DNA from 4 places in the Hydrogenophaga sp. UC242_53 genome. Region 3 is predicted to be linked to each of the others. Evidence: predicted binding sites of a transcription regulator. Region 3 holds the regulator's gene; each other region holds the start of a gene.
What was found. The regulator sigma-54, encoded in region 3, starts transcription at its own class of promoters, with help from an activator protein. The targets are predictions, from matches to a motif close to TGGCANGNAANCTGCTTT.
Positions count from the first base shown of each region.

Region 1 (5,122 bases), 2.0 Mb from region 3:
TTCCGCACCCGGGCGCTGCTGATCGGCCTCACGGTGGTGTTCGCGTTCGGGCTGATCGCCTCTCGCATGGTCTACCTGCAGGTGATCCGCCACGAGGACCTGGCGGCGCAGGCCGAGAGCAACCGCACGGCCGTGCTGCCGGTGGTGCCCAACCGCGGGCAGATCCTGGACCGCAAGGGCCGCATCCTGGCCACCAACTACTCGGCCTACACGCTGGAGATCACGCCCTCGCGCGTGGAGGACATGGACGCCACCATCGCCGGCCTGAGCGAGCTGGTGGAGGTCACGCCGCGCGACCAGCGCCGCTTTCGCAAGCTGCTGGAGGAGTCGCACCGCTTCGACTCGCTGCCGCTGCGCACCCGCCTGACCGACGTGGAGGTCGCGCGCTTCACGGCGCAGCGCTACCGCTTCCCCGGCGTGGACGTGCGCGCGCGCCTGCTGCGCCAGTACCCCAACGGCGAGGTGGCGAGCCACGTGATCGGCTACATCGGGCGCATCAACCAGCGCGAGACCGAGCTCATCGCCGACTGGCCGGAAGAGGACCAGGCCAACTACCGCGGCACCGAATACATCGGCAAGCTCGGCGCGGAGCAGAGCTACGAGCGCGAGCTGCACGGCATCACCGGCTTCCAGCGCGTGGAGACCTCGGCCGGCGGGCGTGCCGTGCGCTCGCTGGCCAACACGCCGGCCACGCCGGGCAACGCCGTGGTGCTGTCGATCGACATCCAGCTGCAGAAGCTGGTGGAGGACATGTTCGGCGAGCGGCGCGGCGCGCTGGTGGCGATCGACCCGCGCTCGGGCGAGGTGCTGGCCTTCGTGAGCAAGCCCACCTTCGACCCCAACCTGTTCGTCGAGGGCATCGACGTGGAGAACTGGCGCGCGCTCAACGAGTCGATGGACAAGCCTTTGCTGAACCGGGCCCTGCGCGGCACCTACCCGCCCGGCTCCACCTACAAGCCCTTCATGGCGCTGGCCGCGCTCGAAACCGGCTCGCGCAGCGCGAGCCTGGTGATGAACGACCCCGGCTACTGGATGTTCGGCGGCCACCGCTTCCGCAGCCACGGCGACGGCCTGGGCGCGGTCGACATGCACCGCGCCATCGTCAAGTCCAGCAACACGTATTTCTATTCGCTGGCCAACGACATGGGCGTGGACACCATGCACGACTTCATGAAGCCGCTGGGCTTCGGCCAGATCACCGGCATCGACCTCAAGGGCGAGGTGCGCGGCGTGCTGCCCAGCCAGGCCTGGAAGCGCAACACCTACAAGCGGCCCGAGCAGCAGCGCTGGTACGCGGGCGAGACCATCTCGCTGGGCATCGGCCAGGGCTACAACAACTTCACCATGCTGCAGATCGCGCACGCCATGGCGACGCTGGCCAACGGCGGCATCAAGTACAAGCCGCACCTGACCATGGCGACCGAGAACGTGATCACGCGCGAGCGCGTGCCGCTGCCCGGCCCGCCGCCCGAAAACCTCGGCTTCAAGCCCGAGAACGTGCGCATCGTGCTCAACGCCATGCAGGCCGTGACCACCGAAGGCACCTCCACCCGCGTGTTCGCCGGCGCGGGCTACGCCAGCGGCGGCAAGACCGGCACGGCGCAGGCCGTGACCATCGGGCAGAAGGAGCGCTACGACGCGCGCCGGCTCGAAGAGCACCAGCGCGACCACTCGCTGTACCTGGCCTTCGCGCCGGTGGACCAGCCGCGCGTGGCGCTGGCGGTGATCGTGGAGAACGCCGGCTTCGGCGCGGCACACGCCGCCCCGATCGCGCGCCGCGTGTTCGACTACTTGCTGATGGACCAGTACCCCAACCCGCAGGACCTGGCCGCCGTGCGCGTGGGCCAGGCCAGCGCCCCCATCGGCACGCCGCTCAAGGCCAGCAGCCTGCCCTGGCCGCCCGACGCCCCGGTCGCGCCCTGAGGGCCCGCGCTACAGCACGCCCGGGTTGGCCCGCCACATCGCCCAGGTGAGCGCGCTCGCGAAAGCCACCCAGGCCAGGTAGGGCCACAGCAGCCACGCGGCCAGCGGGCGCACGCGCCGGAACAGCGCGATCGCCGTGGCGATCAGCACCAGCAGCAACAGCACATCGGCCAACGCCCAGGCCCCCCGGTGCCAGGCAAAGAACAGCCACGACCACAGCGCGTTGACCGCCAGTTGCAACACGAAGACGACCAAAGCCGGTGCCCGCGACGGCTGGGCCGGCTCGCGCCAGACCAGCCACGCGGCCACCGCCATCAGCCCATACAGCAGCGACCACACCGGTCCGAACACGCCCGCCGGTGGCGCCCAGCCGGGCCGGTTCAGCTGCGCATAGAACGACGCGGCCTCCACCGACGCCAGGGCACCCAGACCCCCCGCCAGCAGCACCAGCGCCAGCCAGCCCATAAAACCCAGGGTCTGTGCACGGATGGAGCGAGACGGCATAAGGGCCTCCTTGGAAGTGGGTGTCAGCGTCGGATCCAGGCGTCGTACGTGGTCTTGAGGATCAGCGCGCTCACCACGAAGATGAACACGATGCGCACGAAGCCGCTGCCGTGTTTCAGGGCAAGCCGCGTGCCCAGCAGGCTGCCGACCACGTTGGCGATGGCCGATGGCGAGCACGAAATGCCACCACACATGGCCCTTCCAGGCGAACAGCGCCAGCGCGGCCAGGTTCGTGGCGGTGTTGAGCAGCTTGGCGCTGGCGCTGGCGTGCAGGAAGTCGTAACCCAGCCAGCGCACGAACAGAAAGACGAAGAAGCTGCCCGTTCCAGGGCCGAAGAAGCCGTCATAGAAGCCGATGACGGCACCGAGCAGGCTTGCGGCCAGCATTTCCTGGCGGCCGCTGAAGCGCGGCGTGTGGTGCCGACCCAGCTCCTTGCGCGCCAGGGTGTAGCCCAGCACCAGCAGCAGCACCAGCGGCAGGGCACGGCGCAGGAAGTCGGGCGAGATCACGGTGACCGTCCAGGCCCCCGCCATGGAGCCGGCAAAACCCACCGCCGCCGCCGGCAGCAGCGCATGCCAGGGCATCTCGACCCGGCGCGCGTACTGCAGCGTGGCCGCCGCCGTGCCCCAGACCGAGGCGCCCTTGTTCACACCGAACAGCGTGGCCGGGTGGGTGGTGGGAAACATCGCGAACAGCGCCGGCACCAGGATGAGGCCGCCGCCACCCACGATCGAATCGACAAAACCGGCGAACAGCGACGCCAGCGAGACCAGAAGCAGTTCCATCCCAGGATTGTCGCCGGACGGCTCCGGGCAAAAAAAAGCCGACCCTTGTGGGGTCGGCTCGAGGAATCTGGCATCTCTGGAGGACGCTGAAACCGTTGTTCGAATTGGACTGGGTTGTCTCCTCGGTCCCCCGCGGTCACCAGCGCTGGGCGCTGTTGGCGAGTGCATGCACTGTAGCGGCCCGCACCAGGGCTGTGCATCCGGGCTTTCCCTTGCTTTCTGGCGGTTTGGCACAGGAAATGCAACGGTCTGTTCGTCGTTGGAAGAGAGCCATTCATGCACCAATACCGCTATTTCGTTCGGCGGGGCCTGCTCCTGCCCACCTTGCTCTGCGCAGCTTTTGGCCGCCTCGCAAGGCGAAACCACAGAAGCCGTGACAAAAGTCACGCTCGATGCACCAGGCCTGGTCGCGGCCAGCGCCATCCAGGGGGCCGACACGGCCTGGCTCATGGTCAGCACCGCGCTGGTGCTGCTCATGACGCTGCCGGGCATCGCCCTGTTTTATGGCGGCATGGTGCGCCGCCTGAACGTGATCAACACCATGGCGAGCGTGGTCGGCATCGCCGCCGTGGTCAGCGTGCTGTGGTTCGCGCTGGCCTATTCGCTGGCCTTCACCCCCGGCGGCGCGCTGGGCGGCTTCATCGGCGGTCTCGGCCGCATGGGCTTCTCGGGCATGGACTACCTGGGAACCACCGGCCAGGTGGCGGTGAGCCACATCGCGCAGCACGTGCCGGAATCGGTGTTCGCGATGTTCCAGCTCACCTTCGCCATCATCACCTGCGCGCTGGTGGTGGGCGCGCTGGTCGAGCGCATGCACTTCGGCGCGCTGCTGCTGTTCGCCGGCCTGTGGCTGCTGCTGGTGTACGCGCCGGTCGCGCACTGGGTGTGGGAACCGGGCGGCTGGCTCGCGCAGCTGGGTGCGCTGGATTTCGCCGGCGGCGCGGTGGTGCACATCAACGCCGGCGCGGCCGCCCTGGTCTGCGCTTACGCCCTGGGCCCACGCTCGGGCTACGGGCAGGAGCCCTTCGTGCCGTTCAACCTGGGCCTGACCATGGCCGGCACCGGCCTGCTGTGGGTGGGCTGGTTCGGTTTCAACGCCGGCTCGGCCCTGGCCGCCGACGGCCGCGCGGGCCTGGCCCTGCTGGTCACGCACGTGGCGGCCGCCTCGGGCGCGCTCGCCTGGATGGCCGCCGAGTGGCTGGCGCGCAAGCGCGCCTCGCTGCTGGGCCTGTGTTCGGGCGTGGTCGCCGGGCTGGTGGCGATCACGCCGGCGGCCGGGTTCGTCACGCCGCGCGGCGCCCTCCTCATCGGCCTGGTGGCCGGCGTGGCCTGTTACTGGGGCGCGACCGCGCTCAAGCGCCAGCTGCGCGCGGACGACTCGCTCGATGTGTTCGGCGTGCACGGCGTCGGCGGTCTGGTGGGCGCGCTGCTCACCGGCGTGCTGGCCGACCCGGCCATATCAGGCGTGCAGGCCAGCCTGCTGGCGCAGCTGATCGCCTGCGTGGCGGTGCTGGCCTACAGCCTGGTGATGACGGCGGTCGTGCTGTGGATCACCTCGCGCTTCACCACCTTGCGCGTGCGCGAGGGCGTGGAGCGCGCCGGGCTGGATGTGTCCCTGCACAACGAACAGCTCGGCCACTGAGCAGCGGCACCCCCCCCATGAGCACCGCGCCCGACCCCTTCGCCATCGCCGCCCACCTGCACGTGCTGCTGCGGCGCAAGACCGGCCGGGTGACGGACACGGAGTGGATGGCGACCAACGCCGACTACGCGCGCGAGATCGTGCGCCATGCGCGCGAAAAAGCCGCGAGCGACGGGCACGAGGAGCTGCTGCCCTGGGCCGAGAAGCTGGAGGCGGCCATTCCCGCCATGGGCGTGCCGCCGCGCAAGACCCTGCTCGACGTCGCCA
Region 1 is NZ_CP170552.1:4,990,386-4,995,507, reverse strand. It holds gene mrdA (penicillin-binding protein 2) at 1-1,923, shown strand, start outside; gene ACFJI0_RS25090 (TspO/MBR family protein) at 1,933-2,388, opposite strand; partial or broken gene ACFJI0_RS25085 (sulfite exporter TauE/SafE family protein) at 2,451-3,213, opposite strand; gene ACFJI0_RS25080 (ammonium transporter) at 3,587-4,855, shown strand; gene ACFJI0_RS25075 (hypothetical protein) at 4,873-5,122, shown strand, end outside.
Region 1: ACFJI0_RS25080 (ammonium transporter) is a predicted target of sigma-54. The motif match lies at 3,442-3,459, and genes of this name have one in related genera.

Region 2 (5,122 bases), 1.9 Mb from region 3:
ACCGCGAAGGTGTCCCAGGGCAGTGGCGCGCCGGCCTGGCGAAGCAGGCGCCCCACCTCGCCCCGGTGGTAGCTGCCGTGCACGATCACGTGCAGCAGCATTTCCTCGCGCGTCATGCACCCTCGGTCTCCATCGGTGAAGGCGAAAGGCCAGGGCTCGGCCAGCGCCTCGGGGGTCAGGTCGCGCAGGTGGTCCAGGTACCAGCGGTCCGCGTTGCGCAGGGCCTTCCCCAGGGCCGCCAGCGTCGGCGTGTCGGGCGTGTTGTCCGCCGTGAAGCCGTGCGGCTGCCCGGTCAGGTGGGCCATGAAGATCCGGTTGACGGTCAGGACGTGGTTGAGCAGCCGCAGCGCGTCGTGCCGCGCCGGGGCGTGGCCCCCGGCATCGAGCCCTTGGAGTGCGTCGACGAGTTCGCCGTGCGCCCAGGCCTGGTAGCGGAACAGGCTTTGCAGCGATGCCAGAGAGCTCATGGCCCATCTCCTTCAGAATGTGAGTCAATGGCTCACATCCTCTGACCTGGGAGGCCGCATGTCTACTCGCATTCCCGCCGCGTCCGCGCCCATGCGCAAACAACCTCGCCAGGCCCGCTCGCGCACGACGGTGGACGCGATCGTCCAGGCAGGGGCTCGCATTCTGGGCCAGCGCGGCTGGGCGGGGTTCACGACCAACGCGGTCGCGGAGGCCGCCGGCGTGAGCATCGGATCGCTCTACCAGTACTTTCCCGACAAGCACGCGCTGATCGACGCGATCCGCCGCCAGCACCTGGACGATTGCCTGTCGGCGGTGCAAAAGCCGGCCGCCGGGAAAAGCCTGAGGCGGTACGTCGAAGCACTCGTCGACGACATGATCGCGGTGCACGCCGGGAACCCTGGCCTGCACCAGGTCCTGCTCGACGAGGTCCTGGCCGCCGAAGGCCTGCGCGACCCGCACAGCGCCTTCGAAAAAACCTACCTGGGCTGCCACGCCAGCGCCGTCGCCCACTACCGCGGCCAGGCGACCGCGGCGGCCGCGGACGCGCTCGCGGGCACCCTCGTGTCCGACGCGCTGGATGGCGTCATCCACAACGCCATCCGCCGCGGCGAGCTGGCGTCGACGGCGGTCCGCTCGGAACTGGTGCGCCTGCTGCTGCTGTACCTGAGGGACGTCGCCCGCCGCCGAGCCCCGGCATGAAAAAAGCCCGCGGGCCTGTCGGCTCGCGGGCTGGACCTCCCACCAGGGGGAGATCGATCCCAGGAGAACTCAGCGGTTGTAGGCCGTCTCGCCGTGCGAGGTGATGTCCAGGCCTTCGCGCTCGGCTTCTTCGCTGACGCGCAGGCCGACCATCATGTCCACGATCTTGTAGGCCACGAACGACACCACGCCGGACCAGACGATGGTCACAAGCACGCTCTTGATCTGCACCCAGAGCTGGGCGCCGATGGCGTAGTCGTCGGCCTTGACGCCGCCCAGGCTGGAGGCGGCGAACACCGCCGTCAGGATGGCGCCGACGATGCCGCCGACACCGTGCACGCCGAACACGTCGAACGCGTCGTCGGCACCCAGCATCTTCTTGAGACCACCCACGCCCCACAGGCAGACCAGGCCGGCGATCAGACCGAGGGCGATGGAGCCCATCGGGCCGATGAAGCCAGCGGCCGGCGTGACCGCCACCAGGCCGGCGACGGCACCCGAAGCGGCACCCAGCATGGAGCCCTTGCCCTTGTGCAGCGCTTCACCCGCGATCCAGGACAGCGTGGCCGCGCCGGTGGCGAGGATGGTGTTGATGAAGGCCAGACCGGCCACGCCGTTGGCGGCACCCGCCGAGCCGGCGTTGAAGCCGAACCAGCCGACCCACAGCAGCGAGGCACCGACCATGGTCAGCGTCAGGCTGTGCGGGGTGAGCGCTTCCTTGCCGTAGCCGATGCGCTTGCCCACCACGTAGGCACCCACCAGACCGGCGATACCGGCGTTGATGTGCACCACGGTGCCGCCAGCGAAGTCCAGCGCGCCGTCGGCGCCCAGCAGACCACCGCCCCAGACCATGTGGGCCATCGGGATGTAGCTGAAGGTGAACCAGATCACGGAGAACAGCAGCACGGCCGAGAACTTGATGCGCTCGGCGAACGAGCCCACGATCAGCGCGCAGGTGATGGCCGCGAAGGTCGACTGGAAGGCCACGAAGACGAACTCGGGGATCGTCGGCAGCAGGCCCGAGAGCGTGTCGGCCGTGATGCCCTTGAGGAAGACCTTGTCGAAGCCGCCCACGAACTTGCCTTCGCCCACGAAGGTCAGGCTGTAGCCGTAGACGCACCAGAGGATGGTGATCAGCGAGAAGATGACGAACACGTGCATCAGCACCGACAGCATGTTCTTCGAACGGGCCAGGCCGCCGTAGAACAGGGCCAGGCCCGGGATGGTCATCAGGATGACCAGCATGGTGGAGGTCAGCATCCAGGCGGTGTCGCCGGTGTCCAGCGCGGGCGCGGCAGCGGCCGGCGCGGCTTCGGCGGCGGCAGCGGGGGCTGCTTCAGCCGCAGCGGGGGCCGCGGCCGGCGCCGCTTCGGCAGGGGCGGCGGCCGCGGGGGCCTCCGCGGGCGCGGCGGTCTGCGCCATGGCGTTCAGGCCACCGAAGGCCAGGCCCATGCCCAGGAACAGGGTTGCGATGAGTTTTTTCATGTCCGTGATCTTTCTTGTTCAGGGGGCGGCGATCAGAGCGCTTCCTTGCCGGTCTCGCCGGTCCGGATGCGCACCACCTGTTCCAGGGAAGTGACGAAAATCTTGCCGTCGCCGATCTTGCCGGTGCGCGCGGCACCTTCGATGGCTTCGATCACGCGCTCGACGAGCTCGTCGGACACGGCGGCCTCGATCTTGACCTTGGGCAGAAAGTCGACCACGTACTCCGCGCCGCGGTACAGCTCGGTGTGGCCCTTCTGGCGGCCGAAGCCCTTGACTTCGGTGACGGTGATGCCTTGCACGCCCATGCCGGAAAGTGCTTCGCGCACTTCGTCCAGCTTGAACGGCTTGATGATGGCTGAAACCATTTTCATGCTGTGATTCCTCTTCTAGAACGGAAGGGTGCTCAGACCGGAGGGCCGACACCGCGGTTTGCGGAGGGACCATGGAACTCCACGGCCCGGATTCAATCGCTTACACCCCCAAGCATGGACCGTGCCAACGGCCCCCGCCCGCGTACCCCCCCGGGTTCGGGTCCTGGCGGCCACCTACAGTTGGGCCGCGCGCCCGGATTTTTCAGGCGCCACCGCCGCCCCGATCGCCCACGGCCACACCAAAGCTGTGCGCACCAATTGGGTGCGGCCCACGGGGCGCCTTTTGCCCCAGCGGGTGGCCTGGGCGCGCACCGAAACAGGGAGAAACCACACATGAGTCTGTCATTGGTGCACAGCCGCGCGCTGCTCGGCCTGGAAGCCCGCCCGGTCTGCGTCGAGGTCCACCTCGCCAACGGCCTGCCCAGTTTCACGCTGGTCGGCCTGGCCGACACCGGCGTGAAGGAAGCGCGCGAGCGCGTGCGCTCGGCCATCGCCAACGCGGGGCTGGAGTTCCCGTCGAACAAGCGCATCACCGTGAACCTGGCGCCGGCCGACCTGCCCAAGGACTCCGGCCGCTTCGATCTGCCGATCGCCCTGGGCATCCTCGCCGCCAGCGGGCAGATCGACGCGGCGCGGCTGGCCGGCTGGGAGTTCGCGGGCGAGCTCTCGCTCGGTGGTGAGCTGCGGCCGGTGCGCGGCGCGCTGGCCATGAGCCTGGCCGTGCACCGGCAGGACACCGAGCGCCCGACCCGCCTGGTGCTGCCGCCGGGCAGCGCCGAGGAAGCGGCGCTGGTGCCGCAGGCGCAGGTCTACCGCGCGCGCCACCTGCTCGATGTGGTCGCGCGCTTCCTGCCCGAGCGCGAGTCCGACACGGCGCCACCGCCGCCACCCGACGAGGCCGGCTGGGCCCGCCTGGCGCCCACCGCGCGCGCCGCCCTGCCCCGCTACCCCGACCTGATCGACGTCAAGGGCCAGGTGGCCGCCAAGCGCGCGCTGGAGATCGCCGCGGCCGGCGGCCACAGCCTGTTGCTGGTCGGCCCGCCGGGCTCGGGCAAGTCCATGCTGGCCCAGCGTTTTGCCGGCCTGCTGCCGCCCATGGGCACGCTGGAGGCGCTGGAGTCCGCCGCCGTGGCCTCGCTGGCCGGGCGCTTCAGCCTGGAGCGCTGGGGCCAGCGCCCGACCTGCGCGCCCCACCACAGCGCCAGCGCCGTGGCCCTGGTGGGGGGCGGCTCGCCGCCGCGGCCGGGCGAGATCTCCATGGCGCACCAGGGCGTGCTGTTCCTCGACGAGCTGCCGGAATTTCCACGCTCGGCGCTGGAGGCCCTGCGCGAGCCGCTGGAGAGCGGCCACATCCGCATCTCGCGCGCGGCCATGCAGAGCGAGTTCCCGGCGCGCTTCCAGCTCATCGGCGCGATGAACCCCTGCCCCTGCGGTTTTCTGGGCCACCCCACGCGCGCCTGTCGCGACACGCCCGACCAGATCGCGCGTTACCAGGGCAAGCTCAGCGGCCCGCTGCTCGACCGCATCGACCTGCATGTGGAGGTGCCCGCGCTGCCGCCGGACGACCTGCTGCACGGCGCGGCCGGCGAGCCCAGCGCCACCGTGCGTGAGCGCGTGCACCTCGCGCGCCAGCGCGCACAGGCCCGCCAGGGCAGCACCAACCAGACCCTGGCCGGGCAGGCGCTGGACGCGCACGTGAACGCCGAACCGGCCGCGCTGAAGTTCCTGCACACCGCCGCCGCGCGCCTGGGCTGGAGCGCGCGCAGCACGCACCGCGCCCTGCGCGTGGCGCGCACCATCGCCGACCTCTCGGGCGCGGAAGCGGTGGCCACCGCGCACGTGGCGGAGGCGGTGCAGTACCGCCGGGTGTTGCGACACTCAGAACCCCAAAAATGAGGTATTTACATTGATTTTTGGTTTTGAAAAATAGGAAGAAGGAATTCAAAATCAAGGATGCATATGCAAAAGGGACTTCGTTTTTGGTTATGGGTATTGCTGTTCCTCGGGGCCACCACGCACCTTCGGGCCAACGCCGAAGCCACATGCTTCTCCCTGTACTCGTGGGGCGATGTCTCCTTCCCCGCCGAGTGGGCGCTGAC
Region 2 is NZ_CP170552.1:4,941,043-4,946,164, reverse strand. It holds gene ACFJI0_RS24840 (DinB family protein) at 1-467, opposite strand, end outside; gene ACFJI0_RS24835 (TetR/AcrR family transcriptional regulator) at 559-1,167, shown strand; gene amt (ammonium transporter) at 1,237-2,652, opposite strand; gene ACFJI0_RS24825 (P-II family nitrogen regulator) at 2,685-3,023, opposite strand; gene ACFJI0_RS24820 (YifB family Mg chelatase-like AAA ATPase) at 3,357-4,919, shown strand; gene ACFJI0_RS24815 (hypothetical protein) at 4,983-5,122, shown strand, end outside.
Region 2: ACFJI0_RS24825 (P-II family nitrogen regulator) is a predicted target of sigma-54. The motif match lies at 3,133-3,150, and genes of this name have one in related genera.

Region 3 (5,122 bases):
GGCTCAAATTGTGCCGGACTGTGTGGCTTGCGGTGCGTGAAATTGGCCTGCTAAAGTGGCTTGCTGTTCACCACCACGTGCCCTGGAGACCATGAAACCCACCTCGCTGCGCCAGCAACTCACGCGCGCGGCCATGCTCACCACCTTGCTGGCGATCCTGCTGAGCGCCGGCGCCTTGCTGACCTACGAGCTGATGGTGTACCGCCGCGTCGGCATCGCCGACATGCGCACCCAGGCCGATCTGATCGCGCGCTCCACCGCCCCGGCGCTGGCATCGAGCGACGCCCAGGCGGCCTGGGAAAACCTCTATCTGCTGCGCCAGCAACCCCAGATCCGCGCCGCCGCCGTGTACGGCCGCGACGGCGCGCTCATCGCCTCGCACACCACCACCGCGAAAAACGAACTGCGCGCCCGCATTCCGCTGACATCGGAGGCCTGGGGCCCGCGCTTCAGCGGCTCGTCGCTGGAGATGGTCCGCCCCATCGAGCACAACGGCGCGCGCATCGGCATGCTCTACCTCAAGGCCGAACACGGCGTGTGGCAGCGTTTCGTGGACTTCGCGCTGATCGTGCTGGCCGTCAGCGCGGTGAGCCTGGTCGCGGCCTACTACCTGTTCGTGGTCCTGCAGCGCCGCATCACCGCGCCGCTGGAGAAGATGACGTCGGTGGCGCGCGACGTGATCGGCAGCCACAACTGGTCTCTGCGGGCACCGGCCACCGACTACAAGGACCTGGACGTGCTGGTCGACGCCTTCAACCGCATGCTCTCCGAGTGCGAGATCCGCACCACCGAGCTCGAACGCGAGATGGTGACGCGCCAGGGCGTCGAACGCGAACTGCGCCAGGCCGACCGCCAGAAGGACACCTTCCTGGCGCACCCTCGCCCACGAATTGCGCAACCCCCTCTCGCCCATGACGAGCGCGGTGGCCCTGCTGCAGATGCCGCAGGTGTCGCCGCAGGCACGGGAGAAGGCGCTGGCGGTGCTCGAGCGCCAGCTGCAGCACATCGTGCGCCTGGTCAACGACCTGCTGGACGCCTCCCGGGTGCGCACCGGCAAGCTGTCGCTCGACACGGCGCCGGTGAACATCGGCGAGCTGCTGCACACCGCCACCGAAGGCGCGCAGGCGCTGGCGCAACAGCATGGCCTGCAGCTCACGCTGCACCTGCCCGATGCGGCGCTGTATGTGAACGGCGACGCGGTGCGGCTGACGCAGGTGTTCTCCAACCTGCTGAACAACGCCTGCCGCTACACCCCGCACGGCGGGCGCGTGGACCTCTCGCTCACCTCGACGCCATCCTCGGTCGAGGTGACGGTGGTGGACACCGGCATCGGCGTGGAGCCCGCCATGCAGGAACGCATCTTCGACCTGTTCGAACAGGCGGACCAGTCCATGCAGCGCGGCAGCGCCGGGCTGGGCGTGGGGCTGACGCTCTCGCGCCAGATCATCGAGCTGCACGACGGTTCGCTGTCCATGCACAGCGAGGGCCTGCACCGCGGCTCGTGCTTCACGGTGCGGCTGCCCCGCCTGCATCGAGAGCCACCGCGCGACGAGCCCCCCACCGTGGCGCCGTCCCACGCCCAGCCCTCGCGCCCGCTGCGCCTCCTGATCGCGGACGACAACGTCGATCTGACGGTGAGCCTGTCGGCCGTGCTGTCCTCACATGGGCACTTGGTCGAGGTCGTGCACGATGGCGAAGCGGCGGTTCGCGCGGCGCGCGCGCAGGTGCCGGACGTGGCGCTGCTCGACATCGGCATGCCCGGCCTCGACGGCCACCAGGTGGCGCGGGCGCTGCGCGCCGATGCCACCACGCAGGGCATCCGCCTCGTGGCCATCACCGGCTGGGGCCGCGACGCCGACCGCGAGGCCGCGCGCCTGGCCGGCTTCGATCAGCACCTGCTCAAACCGGTGAACCCCGAACAGCTGCTGCGGCTGCTGAGCGAGCCGCCAGAAGCGCCCCGCGCCCCGCCGGCCTGAGCCTCAGGCCGAGACGGCCAGGCCGTCATGGCGCTTGCGCCGGCCCACGGCCTCGATGCGCAGCATCTGACGGTACTTGGTGACGGTGCGCCGCGCCACCGTCAGGCCCTGCCGGGCGAGCTGGCGCGTGATCTCGGCGTCCGACAGCGGCCGATCGGTCGACTCCGCTTCGATGATGTCCTGGATCAAACCCCGGATCGCGGTGCCCGAGCAGGCCTTGCCATTGGCGCTCACCATCGCGCGCGAGAAGAAGTGCTTGAGCTCGTACACGCCGGTGGGCGTGGCGATGTACTTGTTGTTGGTGACGCGCGAAACCGTGGATTCGTGGATGCCGACCTCGTCGGCGATCTCGCGCAGGCCCAGCGGCTTCATCGCCATGCTGCCGTATTCGAAGAAGTGGCGCTGGCGCCGCACGATGGCCTGCGACACGTCGAGGATGGTCGAGAAGCGCTGCTCGACGTTGCGCAGCGTCCAGCGCGCCTCCTGCAGGTGCGCGCCCATCTCGGCGTTCTCGGCGCAGCGGTGGCGCTGGAACAGCTGGGCGTACACCTCGTTGATGCGCACCTTGGGCACGACCGCGGCGTTGAGCCGCACGTTCCACGCGCCCCGGTCCTTCTTCACGATCACGTCGGGCACGATGTAGTTCACCCGGGAAGAACTCAGGCGCCAGCCCGGTCGCGGGTCGAGGTGGCGGATGCGGTCACACACCGCCTCGACCTCGCCCACCGAGGCGTCCAGCGCCCGCGCCAGGGCAGGCACATCGCGCGCCGCCAGGCTGTCCATGTGGTCGTTGACGATGGCGCGCGCCATCGCGCGCACGTGGGGGCATTCGATCTCGCCCAGCTGCAGGCTGAGGCATTCCGCCACATCGCGCGCGGCCACACCGGCCGGCTCCAGCGACTGCACCAGCTTGAGCGCGATCTGCAGGTCTTCCAGCGTCGCTGCGGGCACCACGTCCGCTACCTCGCGCAGTTCGTTCAGGGGCGTGCGCAGGTAGCCGTCGTCGTCGAGCGACTCGACCACCACACCGGCCAGCGCGAGGTCGCGCGGCGACAGGGCCATGGTGCCGAGCTGCCCGTGCAGGTGGGCATTGAGCGGGGTTTCCTCCATCATGAAATCGAGCGCGGACACATCCCCGTCATGTCCCTGGCGGGCCGGGGTCAGACCATCGGCGAGCCACAGGTCGCTGTCGGACGCGGTGGACCGGTCGACCTCGGCCTCCGCCGGCGCCGCCAGATCGGTCTCGCGCGGTCCGTCGTACACCTCGCCGGCCGCTTCGCCCGATCGGCTGTCGATGTCACCATCCCGCAGGCCTTCGCGCTCGTCCTCGTCATCGCCCTCTTCCGCTTCCAGGAACGGATTGCGCCCCAGCACGTCGCGCACCACGATGCCGAAATCCAGCGAGGACATCTGCAGCAGGCGCACGGCGTGCTGCAAGCGGGGAGACAGGGTCTGGCTCTGGCGCTGGTCGGCGCGGGCGTCCATCTGGATCATGCGGTTCTCCTCCGGTAAGGCATGGTCGGCGGTGTCGCGAGGTGCGGCCGCCTCAGACCAACACCCTATGCAACCACCATGCCGCACGAGCGCGGAAGACACAAATTCCCACAAAACCACGTAACCGTCAGGCCCTCACAGAGGGACACGGTGCGCACCTTCCCGAACATTCAGACACAGTCGATCGGAACGCCCTTCAGGCCGACCCGCGCAAGGGCGCATCTTGCGGCAAGATTTGCCGAAACGGCCCGCGCGGACTAGTGCATCGATTCGTGTCGAAAGAGGTTGATGAGCGCCAGCAGGATGATGGCGCCGATCAGCGACACGAGCATGGCGCCCACGTTGAAGACGCTGTCGTTGAGGGTGTCCACCCCCATCAGGGGTGAGAGCACCCAGCCACCGATGGCGGCGCCCACGATGCCGGCCACGACATTGCGCACGATGCCCTGGCGCCCATCCGTGGACAGGACCACGCTGGCCAGCCTGCCCAACAGGCCGCCGACCGCCAACCAGAGGATGATGTTGATCATGGCGTTGCTCCTCGTTAGAGTGGTCGCAGGAAGTTCCTTCGAACCTGCCGGGGGCAATCCCCGCTCCCGGTGGCCGCGGGCACAGCACCTGCCCTGTCAAGGTCCCACCCGCCGGCATGCGGCGGGCCAACGCCACAACCGCAGCAGGAGATTTCCCATGAAGCAAGTGAAAGATGTGATGACCAGTGGCGTGCGCACGCTCGGGCCCCAGGACAGCGTGGTGCTCGCGGCCCAGGCCATGGAAGAACTGGACATCGGGGCGCTGCCGGTCTGCGATGGCCAGCGCATCCTCGGCATGGTGACCGACCGCGACATCGTGGTGCGCGGCGTCGCCCAGGACCTCGCGCCCGGCAAGACCAAGCTCGAGGACGTGATGAGCGCCCAAGTCGAATGGGTGTTCGAGGACGAAGGCCTGGCCGAGGTCGCGGCCAAGATGCAGCAACTGCAGATCCGCCGCCTGCCCGTGCTCGACCGCGACAAGCGCCTGGTGGGCATCCTCTCGCTGGGCGATCTGGCCGCCAAGGGCGACGTGCAGCAGGCCGGCGCCGCGCTGGCCGACATTTCCGAGCCCGCCCGCCCGACCCGCACCGGCCAATCGGTCGCCAGCGGCCCCGCCGGGGGCGGGAAAGCCTCTGAAAGGCACGCGATGCTCTTTCGCGTGATGAAAGCCGCCGTCGTCAACTGGATCGACGACGACGCGCCCAGCATGGGCGCCGCCCTCGCCTTCTACACCCTGTTTTCCGTCGCGCCCATCCTGCTGATCGTGATCTCGGTCGCGGGCCTGTGGTTCGGTGAAGCCGCCGCGCGCGGCGAGATCTTCGCGCAGCTCTCGCAACTGGTCGGCAGCGACAGCGCGCTCACCATCAACAGCCTGGTGGAAGACGCGAACCGCCCGGCCGCCGGCATCGTGGGCACGGTGGTGGGCCTGGGCGCGCTGCTCATCGGCGCCACCACCGTGTTCGCCGAGCTGCGCAACGCCATGGACCGCATCTGGCGCACGAACGCCGAGCATCCCAAACGGGGCGGCGTGCTCGAGCTGCTGCGCGCGCGCCTGGTCTCGCTGGGGCTGGTGCTGGCCATCGGTTTCCTGCTCATGGTCTCGCTGGTGCTCAGCGCCGCCCT
Region 3 is NZ_CP170552.1:3,019,038-3,024,159, forward strand. It holds partial or broken gene ACFJI0_RS15135 (CHASE sensor domain-containing protein) at 224-460, shown strand; gene ACFJI0_RS15140 (ATP-binding protein) at 912-1,976, shown strand; gene rpoN (RNA polymerase factor sigma-54) at 1,980-3,470, opposite strand; gene ACFJI0_RS15150 (GlsB/YeaQ/YmgE family stress response membrane protein) at 3,728-4,000, opposite strand; gene ACFJI0_RS15155 (YhjD/YihY/BrkB family envelope integrity protein) at 4,158-5,122, shown strand, end outside.

Region 4 (5,122 bases), 1.9 Mb from region 3:
GAGAGCCGCCCATGGCCGGTCTCGTCGTAGTCATCGGGTTGCGGGTGCAGCACCTCGAAATCCACCCCATCCCACCGCCAGCGCTGGCCCGCCACGCAGCGGCGCGCGGCGTCGCTGTCGTAGGACGAGAGCCAGCGCGCCTGCGGCTGCGCCGCCTGCACCGAGGGCGCGCCACCGGAATGGTCGCTGTCGCTGTGACTGACCACGACCGTGTCGAGCCGCTCGCCGAGCGCGCGCAACAGCGGCAGCACCACGCGGTCGCCGGCGTCGGCGGCATCGGGCTGCGGCCCATAGCGCGGGCCGGTGTCGTAGAGCAGGCTGTGGCCGGCGGTGCGCAGCAGCACCGCGCTGCCCTGCCCCACGTCCAGCGCGATCAATTCGAACTGGCCCGGCGCTGGGCGCGGTGGCGCGTAGAGCAAGGCCGGCCAAAGCAGCATCAGGCCCGAGAGCCGCACCACCCAGGGCAGGCGCAACACGAGCAACACACCGCCCAGCACCGCCGCCAGGGCCAGCGGCCACGGCGCCACGGGCCGGAACAGGGCCGCGCCCGGCCACTGGGCCAGCCACTGCAAGGCGAGCGACAAGGCCTGCACCGCCCAGGCGGCCCCATCCCACAAGGGCGGCGCGAACACACCGAGCAAGGCCAGCGGCGTGACCAGCAGGGTCACCCAGGGAATGGCGGCGAGGTCCGCCACCAGCCCCACCACCGAGAACTGGCCGAACAGCAGCAGGGTGAGCGGCGCGAGCGCCACCGTCACCACGCCCTGCTCGCGCAGCAAGGCCAGGAAGGCCCGCGCCGCGCGCTGCGGCCAGGAGCCCTCGGGCGCGGGCGAGCGCCGGCCCGGGTCGGTGGCGAACAGGATGCCCACCGCCACGAAGCTGAGCCAGAAGCCGGCCTGCATCAAGGCCCAGGGGTCGAGCAGCAGCACCACCGCCATGGCCAGCAGCCACACATGCGGCCAGGGCCACTGTCGCACCGACAGGCGCAGACCGACCACCACGGCCAGCATGAGCACGGTGCGCTGCGCCGGCACGCCCCAGCCCGAGAACAGCGCGTACGCCGTGGCCAGCGCCACGCCACCCAGGCCCGCCGCCCAGGGCGTGGGCAGCGCCAGCAAGGCCTTGGGCCAGCGCAGCGCCAGGCGCCGCCAGAGCGCGCCCACCAGCGCCGTGGCGCAGCCAGGCGAACAGCGTCACGTGCAATCCTGAAATGCTCATCAAATGAGCGACGCCTGTGGTGCGGAAGAGGTCCCAGTCGCTGCGGTCGATGGCGGACTGGTCGCCCACCACCAGCGCGGCCAGCACGCCCGCGCTGCGCGGGTCTTCGTGCACGCGGGCCTCGATGCGCTCGGCCACGCCCTGGCGCAAGCGGTCCAGCGGGTGCCAGGGTGTGGCGCCCAGCCGCTGGGGCGCCGGGTCGCGCGGGCCGCTGCGCACATAACCGGTGGCCTGGATGCCCTGCTCCCAGAGCCAGCGTTCGCGGTCGAAGCCGTGCGGGTTGGCGTTGCCGTGCGGGCTGCGCAGGCGCACTGTGAAGCGCCAGCGGTCGCCCGCGCGCAGGCCGGGGCCGGCCCCGCCGGCCTCATCGGGCCGCAGGTACCAGCCCAGTTGCAGGCGCGGTGGCAGCGCCACCGCCTGGCCGCCGCGCGCGGCCGACTCCACCACGAACTCGAAGCGCTCACCCTGCGCGCTTCGCTGCGGCAGGGAGGCGATGCGCCCGGTCGCCTCGATGTCGATGCCTTGCAGGGCCGGGTCGAGCGCGTCGGCCGCGAAATGCACGGCGCGGGCGCCGGTGGCACCGACACCGATGAGCGCGCCCGCCACCCAGGCCAGCAGCAGCGCAGGGGCGGCACGCCGGGTCAGCCGCAAGGCCCCCAGGCCCAGCACACCGGCCAGCAGCAAAGCGCCGTAGACCTCCAGGGACCACAGCGCGGGCTGCTGCAATTGCAGCGCCACGCCCAGCACCCAGCCCAGCAGCGCCCCGAAGCCGGAATGGCGCACGATCAGACCGGGCGGCACCGCTTGGTGGAAATGTCATGTGGCCGTGGCGCAAGACTTGCTAGCATGGCTGCAAGCCGCGTCGGCCGGTTGGTGGCTCGCGGATCCATTGTTGTTCCCCTCCCAGGAAAGTCTCTCGTATGGCGATCCATGTTGCCCTGAGCCACATCACCCATTATCGGTACGACCGCCTGGTCAAGCTGGGGCCTCAGGTGGTCCGGCTGCGGCCCGCGCCGCACAGCCGCACCAAGGTGCTCTCGTATTCGCAGCGCATCGAACCCGGCGAGCATTTCATCAACTGGCAGCAGGACCCGTTCGCCAACTACCAGGCGCGCCTGGTGTTCCCCGAGCCCACCACCGAGTTCAAGGTCACGATCGACCTGGTGGTGGAAATGGCGGTCTACAACCCGTTCGATTTCTTCCTGGAGCCCTCGGCCGAGAACTTCCCGTTCACGTACGACGAGGCGCAGAAGCAGGAACTGGCCCCCTACCTGGCCACCGCGCCGCTCACGCCGCTGCTCAAGGCCTACGTGGCCGAGGTGGACCGCAGCGAGCGCCGCACGATCGACTTCCTGGTCGAGATCAACCAGCGGCTGCAACGCGACATCGCCTACACCATCCGCATGGAGCCCGGCGTGCAGACGCCCGAAGACACGCTCAAGCTCAAGAGCGGCTCGTGCCGCGACAGCGGCTGGCTGCTGGTGCAGATCCTGCGCCACATGGGCCTGGCCGCGCGCTTCGTCTCGGGCTACCTGATCCAGCTCACGTCCGACGTGAAGTCGGTCGACGGCCCCAATGGCCCCGAGAAAGACTTCACCGACCTGCACGCCTGGTGCGAAGTCTTCCTGCCCGGCGCGGGCTGGATCGGGCTGGATCCGACCTCCGGCCTGCTCGCGGGCGAAGGCCATGTGCCACTCGCCTGCACGCCGCAGCCCTCGAGCGCGGCGCCGGTGGAAGGTGGCGTGGACAAGTGCGAGGTGGAATTCAGCCACCACATGAGCGTGACGCGGGTCTACGAGTCGCCGCGCGTCACCCGCCCCTACACCGACGAACAATGGGCCGGCGTGCTGGCCCTGGGCGAAAAGGTGGACGCCGATCTGGAACAGCACGACGTGCGCCTGACCATGGGCGGAGAGCCCACCTACGTGGCCACCAGCGACCGCGACGCCGCCGAGTGGAACACCGACGCGCTGGGCCCCACCAAACGCGGTTACGCCACCGAGCTGCTGGGGCGCCTGCGCGCCGAGTACGGCGCGGGCGGCTTCGTGCACATGGGCCAGGGCAAGTGGTACCCGGGCGAGCAATTGCCACGCTGGGCGCTGTCGATGTTCTGGCGCGCCGATGGCGAGACCCTCTGGCACAACCCGGCCCTGCTGGCCGACGAGCGCGACGAAGCGCGCTGCACCAGCGACGACGCGCGCCGCTTCACGCAGGCGCTGGCGCGCAAGCTCGGCCTGTCCACCCAGTACATCACCCCGGGCTACGAGGACACCTGGTACTACCTCTGGCGCGAGCGCCGCCTGCCGGTGAACGTGGACCCGTTCGACAGCAAGCTCGACGACGAGCTCGAACGCGCCCGCCTGCGCCGCGTCTTCGGCCAGGGCCTGGACGCCACCGTGGGCTACGTGCTGCCGCTGCAGGCCTCGGGCCGCAACGGCGCGCTGTCCAACAACGGCAAGAGTGGCTACCCGCGCATCTCGGGCACGGTGTGGTCCACCGGGCCCTGGTTCTTCCGCGACGAGCGCATGTACCTGATCCCGGGCGACTCGCCCATGGGCTACCGCCTGCCGCTGGACTCGCTGCCCTGGGTCTCGGCCGGCGACTACCCGTACCACATCGAACAGGACCCGCACTCCGCGCGCGACCCGTTGCCGCGTGGCGCGGCCGTGAAGCACCAGGTGTCACCGCACCAGGTGGGTGGCGGCTTCGCCGAGGGCGGCACGGTCTCCATGCAAGGCATGGACTTCGACCCGGATGCCGAGACGGTGGAAGGCCTGCGCCCGGGCCAGCCCGGCCCCGGCGCGGCGCCCGCGCAGGCCTTGGCCGCGCGCTTCCCGCAGCGCGCCGAATCGGCCGCCTGGCTCACGCGCACCGCGCTGTGCGTGGAAGCGCGCGACCCGCACCGCGCCAACGGCCCCAAGGCCGAGAAGGCCGGCGGCGGCAAGAACCAGCACCTCTACATCTTCATGCCGCCCATGGCGCTGCTGGAGGACTACCTCGACCTGCTCGCCGCCGTGGAAGCCACGGCCGAGAAGCTGGGCATGAGCATCGTGCTCGAAGGCTACCCGCCGCCGCGCGACCCGCGCCTGAAGATGCTGCAGGTCACGCCCGACCCGGGCGTGATCGAGGTCAACATCCACCCCGCGCACAACTGGGGCGAGCTGGTGGAGCACACCGAATTCCTCTACGAAGCCGCGCACCAGACGCGCCTGTGCGCCGAGAAGTTCATGACCGATGGCCGCCACACCGGCACCGGCGGCGGCAACCACTTCGTGCTCGGCGGCGCCACGCCGGCGGACTCGCCCTTCCTGCGCCGGCCCGAGCTGCTGGGCAGCCTGCTGGCCTACTGGCACAACCATCCGTCACTGTCGTACCTGTTCAGCGGCCTGTTCATCGGCCCGACCAGCCAGGCGCCGCGCGTGGACGAGGCGCGCAACGACCAGCTCTACGAACTGGAGATCGCGCTCGCGCAGATCGGGCAGAACCGCAAGACCTACGGCGAAGACATGCCGCCGTGGATGGTGGACCGCACGCTGCGCAACATCCTGATCGACGTCACCGGCAACACGCACCGCAGCGAGTTCTGCATCGACAAGCTCTACTCGCCCGACGGCCCCACCGGGCGCCTGGGCCTGCTGGAGCTGCGCGCCTTCGAGATGCCGCCACACGCGCGCATGAGCATCGCGCAGCAGCTGCTGCTGCGCGCCATGATCGCGCGCTTCTGGAAGCAGCCCTGGCAGGGCCGCCTCACCCGCTGGGGCACCGAGCTGCACGACCGCTGCCTGCTGCCCACCTTCGTGCGCATGGACTTCGAGGACGTGCTCACCGACATGGCCGACGCCGGTTACCCCTTCGACATGGCGTGGTTCGAGCCGCACTTCGAGTTCCGTTTCCCGCTGGTGGG
Region 4 is NZ_CP170552.1:1,139,898-1,145,019, reverse strand. It holds gene ACFJI0_RS05890 (DNA internalization-related competence protein ComEC/Rec2) at 1-1,163, opposite strand, end outside; partial or broken gene ACFJI0_RS05885 (ComEC/Rec2 family competence protein) at 1,243-1,887, opposite strand; gene ACFJI0_RS05880 (DUF2126 domain-containing protein) at 2,139-5,122, shown strand, end outside.
Region 4: ACFJI0_RS05880 (DUF2126 domain-containing protein) is a predicted target of sigma-54. The motif match lies at 2,046-2,063, and genes of this name have one in related genera.